3 regions of the Streptomyces sp. NPDC044063 genome follow, and region 1 is predicted to be linked to each of the others. Evidence: riboswitches for the same ligand, from Rfam matches in the RefSeq annotation. Region 1 holds a riboswitch; each other region holds the start of a gene.

Region 1 (2,253 bases):
ACGTTGCGGCCGTCGACGACGCCGGCGATCAGGCGCTTGCCCGGCAGGCCGCCGGCGGCCGCGAGGTCGGCGAGGTTGGCGGCCGCGGGTCCGGTGAGGTCCAGGGCCAGGCCCTCGACGGGCGCCTTGGCCAGCACCGGCAGGGCCTCGCCGAGCCGGTCGAAGTAGGAGGCGACGAGCAGCTTGGGGCGGTCGGTGAGGGCGCCCAGGTCGCGGTAGGCGCGGGCGGCGGCGGCGAGGACGGCCGGGGGCTGGTCCTGGACCAGCGCGGGCTCGTCGAGCTGGACCCACTCGGCGCCGGCGGCGCGCAGGTCGGCGAGCACGTCCGCGTAGACGGGCAGCAGCCGGTCCAGGAGGGTGAGCGGCTCGAAGCCGGGCGCGGTGCCGGGGGCGGGCTTGGCCAGCAGGAGGTAGGTGACCGGGCCGACGAGCACGGGCCGCGCCGCGTGGCCCGCCGCCAGGGCCTCGCGGAGTTCGCCGACGGGCTTGGCCGGGTCGGCGGTGAAGACCGTACCGGGGCCCAGTTCGGGCACGAGGTAGTGGTAGTTGGTGTCGAACCACTTGGTCATCTCCAGGGGCGGCACCTCCTGGGTGCCCCGGGCCATGGCGAAGTAGCCGTCGAGGGCGTCCCGTTCGACCAGGGCGCGGTGGCGCTCGGGGACGGCGCCCACCATGACGGTGGTGTCCAGGACGTGGTCGTAGAGCGAGAAGTCGCCGGTGGGCACCTCGTGGACGCCGGCGTCGGCGAGCGCGCGCCAGGCCTCGCGGCGCAGGCCGGCGGCGGTGCGGTGCAGGGCCTCGGCGGTGACGCGGCCCGCCCAGTAGCCCTCGACGGCCTTCTTGAGCTCCCGGCCGGGGCCCTGCCGGGGATAGCCGTGGACGGTGGCCAGGGAGCGCGGGGCGGGGTGCGGGGGCCGCGCGGGGTCATGGGGACGGTCGATTGCCACGGAACTCTCCTTCGCGAGTCGCGGAACGATCCCGGTGACCGGCGGGGGCGCGAAGGAACGGCGAGGCGGGGCACGGCCGCGCGGTGCGCCTGCCTGCCCGTACCCGTCGGCCCGCCCACGAGGCCATCGAGACCGCCGCGTGCGGTCGCACGCGGGCAGCGGCAGGTATTCGGACTCGCGGGCGCGCCGCGTCCGTCGGGGACGGACGGGCACCTACTGGCCGTCGCTTCCCGGGCCGGCGGGCCCAGTGCTGATGACGGCGGTCGTTCCCACTCACCGCTGCGGGGCAGTCCCGGAATCGCACCGGGTTCCCTCTTGCGACGCTCCCGCCTGGCGGACGGGGCGAACCGACTGCGTACCCCAGCCTAGACCTCCAGGATCTTCAGCGGGACCGCCGAACGAGAATTCATGCCCCCGTCGGAAACCTTGATCGGTTGCAATCCCTCTCACATCAGGAGAATCCCCCTCGAGGAGAGGAACGACAACCGTGGAGCTCACCTCCCCCACCTTCCTGATCGTCCTGGTGGTCGTGGCCGTCGCGGTGGCCGGTCTGGTGCTGTGGCTGTGGCCACGGGCGGCACGGAAGGGCCCCCTGGCGTTCGCCGCCCGGCTCGGCATGCTGGTCGTCTGCCAGGTCACCGTCCTGGCCGTCCTGCTCGTCGCCGCGAACAGCGAGTTCGGCTTCTACTCCACCTGGAAGGAGCTCTTCGGCCAGAACTCCCGGAAGCAGGCGCTGCGGCCCGGCTCGGGCAGCACGAAACGGCCGCCGGCCCTGACCGTCAAGGGCCAGGAACCCGTCGGCCTGGGTCCCAGGGCGAAGGCCGGGCAGGTCGACCGCATCGAGATCCTCGGCCCGGTGACCGGGCTGGCCATGGAGGGCTACGCCTACCTCCCGCCCGAGTACTTCCGGAAGGAGCACGAGAAGGACACCTTCCCCGTGATCGTGTCGATCACCGGGCAGCCCGGCCAGTCCCGCAACCTGATCACCAAGGCCAAGGTCCCGCAGGCCGCCTCCACCGCCATGACGCGCAAGGAGATGAGACCGACCATCGTGCTCATGCTGCGCCCCTCGGTGGTGGCCGACCGCGACACCAACTGCACGGACGTGCCCGGCGGTCCGCAGGCGCTGACCTTCTTCACCGAGGACGTCCCCGTCGCCGTCAACGACGTCTACCGCGTCGACAACACCCGTGGCTCCTGGGGCGCGGTGGGCAACTCCACCGGCGGCTACTGCGCGTTGAAGATGGCCATGACCAACCCGTCCCGCTACGGCGCCGCCGCCGGCCTCTCCACCGACCTCTACGCC
Region 2 (2,253 bases), on a different contig from region 1:
ACACCGCCTCCTCCTTGTCGCGGCCGCCACGGCCGCCCTCGTCACCAATGCCGTCGTCAGGGCGAGCGCCGAGACCCGGCGCGAGAGCGCGACGGCGCGCTCGATGTCCGCCACCTCGACCGGCCGGTTCTCCGCGCCCAGGACGGGGCGGTGCTCGACGCGACCGGCGTAGGCGAGGGTGCCGCCCAGCCGTACCCCGAGGGCCCCGGCGAAGGCGGCCTCGACCGGCCCGGCGTTGGGGCTGGGGTGGCGGGAGGCGTCTCGGCGGGCGACGCGCAGGGCGCCGCGCGGGTCGGGGCCGGCGAGGACGGCGAGGGCCGCGGTGAGCCGGGCGCCGGGCCAGCCGGCGACGTCGTCCAGGCGGGCGGAGGCCCAGCCGAACCGGCGGTAGCGGGGGGACTTGTGGCCCACCATCGCGTCCAGGGTGTTCACCGCCCGGAAGCCGGCCAGTCCGGGGACGCCGCCGAGCGCGCCCCACACCAGCGCGCCCACGACGGCGTCGGAGGTGTTCTCGGCGACGGATTCCACGACGGCGCGCGCGATCTGCCGCTCGTCCAGGGACTGCGGGTCGCGGCCGCACAGGTGGGGCAGCCGCGCGCGGGCGGCGGCGAGGTCGCCGGCGGCGAGCGCCCCGCCGACGGCGCGGGCCTCGCGCCCCAGCGAGGTGCCGCCGAGCACGGCCCAGGTGGTGGCGGCGGTCAGGGCGACGCGGGCGGCGCGGGAGGGGCGTACGGCGCGGGTCAGCAGGGCGGCTCCGGCAATGGTGCCGCCCGCGCACACCAGGGTGTGGAGGGCGCCGGCGCCGCGGTGGTCGCGCCACAGGCGCTGTTCGACGGCGTGCGCGGCGCGTCCGAAGGCGGCCACGGGGTGGCCGCGGCGGGGGTCGCCGAGCAGGAGGTCGCCGGTGAAGCCGAGCGCGGCACCGCACGCGAAGCCGAGGTGGTCGGCGCGCATCGGCTCAGACCGCCGTCGCGCCTCGGAGGTGGGTGCGTCGTGGGGCGGGGGGTGTGCGGCCGGGCATGGCGATGTGTCCTCACTCAGGGTCCGCGCCCTGGCTCGACGTGACCGGCGACCAGAGTCTCCTGGCTCCCGGATCGGCGTCGCTCCGGCCTTCCAGCCCGCGGGCGGGCCGTGGCCCTCGGTGGAGGACGCTCCCCGGTGACAGTGGCGGGACCGCGCCGGATTCGCACCGGCTTCCTCTGCTGTCGCCGTTTGGCTCCGGAAGTCCACCACGGCCCGGGAAGGGCAGTCAACTCACAGCTGACCTGCGGCCTTCCCGGGCCGTGGGGGAGGTATGCGTGGATGTCGACGGCGCCCGGGGGCGCCGCCGGGCGCTCAGGAGACGATGAGGAAGATGCCGTATCCGACGGCCGCCGCGCACGCCGCGAAGCAGGCGTACGCGCCGGTGCGCGCGAGTGCGTTGGGAGCGACGGGCGCGGCGACGGTGCCGTCCGGCTGCTCCTGGGGCTTGCGGGGCGCGGTGCCGACGATGCCGAGGGTGAAGAGGCCGACGAGTCCGACGGTCACGACGAGGCTGACGCCGAAGACCTGGCCGAGGGCTTCCCAGTTGATCTGCATGACGGGGTTCCTTGGTTCCTTAGCTCGTCGCCGGGGCGGGGGCGGCGGGGGCGGCGGAGGAGGCGGTCGCCGGGGCGGCGGCCAGGGGGCCGGCCGGCGGCGGGGCGACGGCCTGGAGCGCGGCGGTGATGACACCGGCGGGCTCGAGCGGCTCGGCGTCCACGCCCTGCGGCTGGTTGAGGTCGTTGACGTTGTCGTGCGTCACCGGCTTGCGGCGCGAGGCCAGCCAGATCGCGCCGGACACGCCGAGGCCGAGGACGGCGACCGCGGTCACGCCCCAGTCGCCCTGGTCGGCGAGGAGGGCGGCGCCACCGGCGACCAGACCCGCGGCGGGCAGGGTCAGGCCCCAGGCCATGACCATGCGGCCGGCGGTCGACCAGCGCACCACGCCGCCCTTGCGGCCGAGGCCGGCGCCCATGATCGAGCCGGAGCAGACCTGGGTGGTGGAGAGCGCGAAGCCGATGTGCGAGGAGGCGAGGATGACGGTCGCGGCGCCGGTCTGGGCGGCGAAGCCCTGGGCGGGCTTGATGTCGGTCAGGCCCTTGCCGAGCGTCTGGATGATGCGCCAGCCGCCGAGGTACGTACCGAGCGCGATGGCCAGGCCCGCGGAGACGATGACCCACATGGGCGGGTCGGAGTGCGGGGCGATGACGCCGCCGGCGACCAGCGCGAGGG
Region 3 (2,253 bases), on a different contig from region 1:
TCGCCTTCGCCGCGATCGGCATCGGGGCGCTCGTCCCGGCGGCGATCATGTCGATCGCGGCCGCGAATCTGTTCACCCGCAACATCTACAAGGACTTCATCAAACCGGACGCCTCGCCCGAACACGAGGCGAAGGTGTCGAAGCTCGCCTCCCTGCTCGTCAAGGTCGGAGCGCTCGCTTTCGTCCTCACCATGGACAAAACGGTCGCCATCAACTTCCAGCTGCTCGGCGGCATCTGGATCCTGCAGACCGTGCCCGCCCTCGTCGGCGGACTCTTCACCCGCTGGTTCCACCGCTGGGCGCTGCTGGCCGGCTGGGCGGCCGGAATGATCTACGGCACCTGGCGGGCGTACGAGACGCCGAGCGCCACCCAGTCCCACTTCGGGAACACCAACCTCATCCCCCTCATCGGGGAGAAGGGCTACATCGGCCTCACCGCGTTCGTCCTCAATGTGATCGTCGTCATCGTGGCGACGGTCGTCCTCCGGGCCCTGAAGGCACCCGAGGGCCTGGACGAGACCAGCCCCTCCGACTACACCGCCGACGCCGGCGACCCGGGCGTCCGTACGGACCTCCCCCCGGCCACCGTGGGAGCCCCCGGAGGCCACTGACCCGACCCGGTCCCACAGGGCCGTCACACCCCCGTCCAGGGGGCGTGGCGGCCCTTTCCCATGGGCCCGCCAGGCCACCCCGATAGCACATTCCGCAACCACTCCATGACGGGACGACACAACATGTGGGGGCGCGTACGAGGGGCGGCACTAGATGTATGCTCGTCTCCGCTGTCGTCGCAGGGGAATCCGGTGGAAATCCGGAACTGTCCCGCAACGGTGTATGTGTGCGCATATACCCAGCGCACCTGAAGTCCGAGGACCTGCCGACAGCAAGCCCTCCACCGAGCCTGCCCTGGGCTCGGCTATGGGCATTGAATTCGTCCGGGCCTCGCGGGTTGGGCCGACGGACGCCTACGTGGCATGCCCTGGTGCAAGCGGCATGCCCGTACGCGACCGTCGCGCGCTCCCGCCCGGCCCACCCAGCCGAGCGAGGGAGAGCCACACGTGACCATCGCGCCCGCCGATCCGGTCTCAGAGAACGCGGAAGCGACCGCCGGTCCGGGGACCGCGCTGCTGCGCACCCTGACCGACCTCACCGCCGACCTTCCCGCCACCGACCCTGGCAAGGTCGCCGCCGCCGCGCTGCGCGGCCGCAGCGCCGCCTCGGACGAGGCGGAGCTGCGCTCCCTCGCCACCGAGGCCGCCGCCGGTCTGATCGCCGAGGAGCCGGAGTACTCCCGGCTCGCCGCCCGGCTGCTCACCCGCGCCATCGCCGACGAGGCGGCCGGCGAGGGTGCCACCTCCTTCTCCGCCTCGGTCGCCGTCGGCCACCGCGAGGGCCTGATCGCGGACGAGACCGCCGCGTTCGTCGAGGAGCACGCCGAGCGCCTGGACGCACTGGTCGAGAAGGCGCTGATCGACGGCGCCGACGACCGCTTCGGCTACTTCGGTCTGCGCACCCTGCACAGCCGCTACCTGCTGCGCCACCCGATCACCCGCAACGTGATCGAGACCCCGCAGCACTTCCTGCTGCGCGTGGCCTGCGGCCTGGCCGAGGACCACTCCACCCGGGCCCTGGACGACGTCGCCGAGCTCTACGGGCTCACCAGCACGCTCTCCTACCTGCCCTCCTCCCCCACGCTCTTCAACTCCGGCACCCGCCACCCGCAGATGTCGTCCTGCTACCTGCTGGACTCGCCGCTGGACGAGCTGGACTCGATCTACGACCGCTACCACCAGGTGGCGCGCCTGTCGAAGCACGCGGGCGGCATCGGCCTGTCCTACTCGCGCATCCGCTCCCGCGGCTCGCTGATCCGGGGCACCAACGGCCACTCCAACGGCATCGTGCCGTTCCTGCGCACCCTCGACGCCTCCGTCGCCGCGGTCAACCAGGGCGGCCGCCGCAAGGGCGCGGCCTGCGTCTACCTGGAGACCTGGCACGCCGACATCGAGGAGTTCCTGGAGCTCCGCGACAACACCGGTGAGGAGGCCCGCCGCACCCACAACCTCAACATCGCGCACTGGATCCCGGACGAGTTCATGCGCCGTGTGGAGACCGACGCCGACTGGTCGCTGTTCTCCCCCGCCGACACGCCGGACCTGGTGGACCTCTACGGCGACGAGTTCGACGCCGCCTACCGCGCCTACGAGGCCGCGGGCAAGGCCGTCAAGACCATCCCGGCCCGGGTGCTCTACGCCC

What was found. Region 1 has a riboswitch for cobalamin ahead of metE (5-methyltetrahydropteroyltriglutamate--homocysteine S-methyltransferase). Riboswitches for the same ligand answer to the same signal wherever they lie in the genome.
Region 2: another riboswitch for cobalamin. It lies ahead of AC07BS_RS31265 (cobalamin biosynthesis protein); the one in region 1 lies ahead of metE (5-methyltetrahydropteroyltriglutamate--homocysteine S-methyltransferase).
Region 3: another riboswitch for cobalamin. It lies ahead of AC07BS_RS15680 (ribonucleoside-diphosphate reductase subunit alpha); the one in region 1 lies ahead of metE (5-methyltetrahydropteroyltriglutamate--homocysteine S-methyltransferase).

The regions. Positions count from the first base shown of each region.
Region 1 is NZ_JBWKFM010000004.1:137,783-140,035, reverse strand. Features, by position in the region: gene metE (5-methyltetrahydropteroyltriglutamate--homocysteine S-methyltransferase) at 1-947, opposite strand, end outside; cobalamin riboswitch at 1,091-1,315, opposite strand; gene AC07BS_RS07450 (alpha/beta hydrolase) at 1,435-2,253, shown strand, end outside.
Region 2 is NZ_JBWKFM010000037.1:49,637-51,889, reverse strand. Features, by position in the region: gene AC07BS_RS31265 (cobalamin biosynthesis protein) at 1-954, opposite strand, end outside; cobalamin riboswitch at 1,077-1,199, opposite strand; gene AC07BS_RS31260 (hypothetical protein) at 1,336-1,578, opposite strand; gene AC07BS_RS31255 (inorganic phosphate transporter) at 1,598-2,253, opposite strand, start outside.
Region 3 is NZ_JBWKFM010000011.1:37,302-39,554, reverse strand. Features, by position in the region: gene mctP (monocarboxylate uptake permease MctP) at 1-611, shown strand, start outside; adenosylcobalamin-variant (AdoCbl-variant) riboswitch at 783-884, shown strand; gene AC07BS_RS15680 (ribonucleoside-diphosphate reductase subunit alpha) at 1,059-2,253, shown strand, end outside.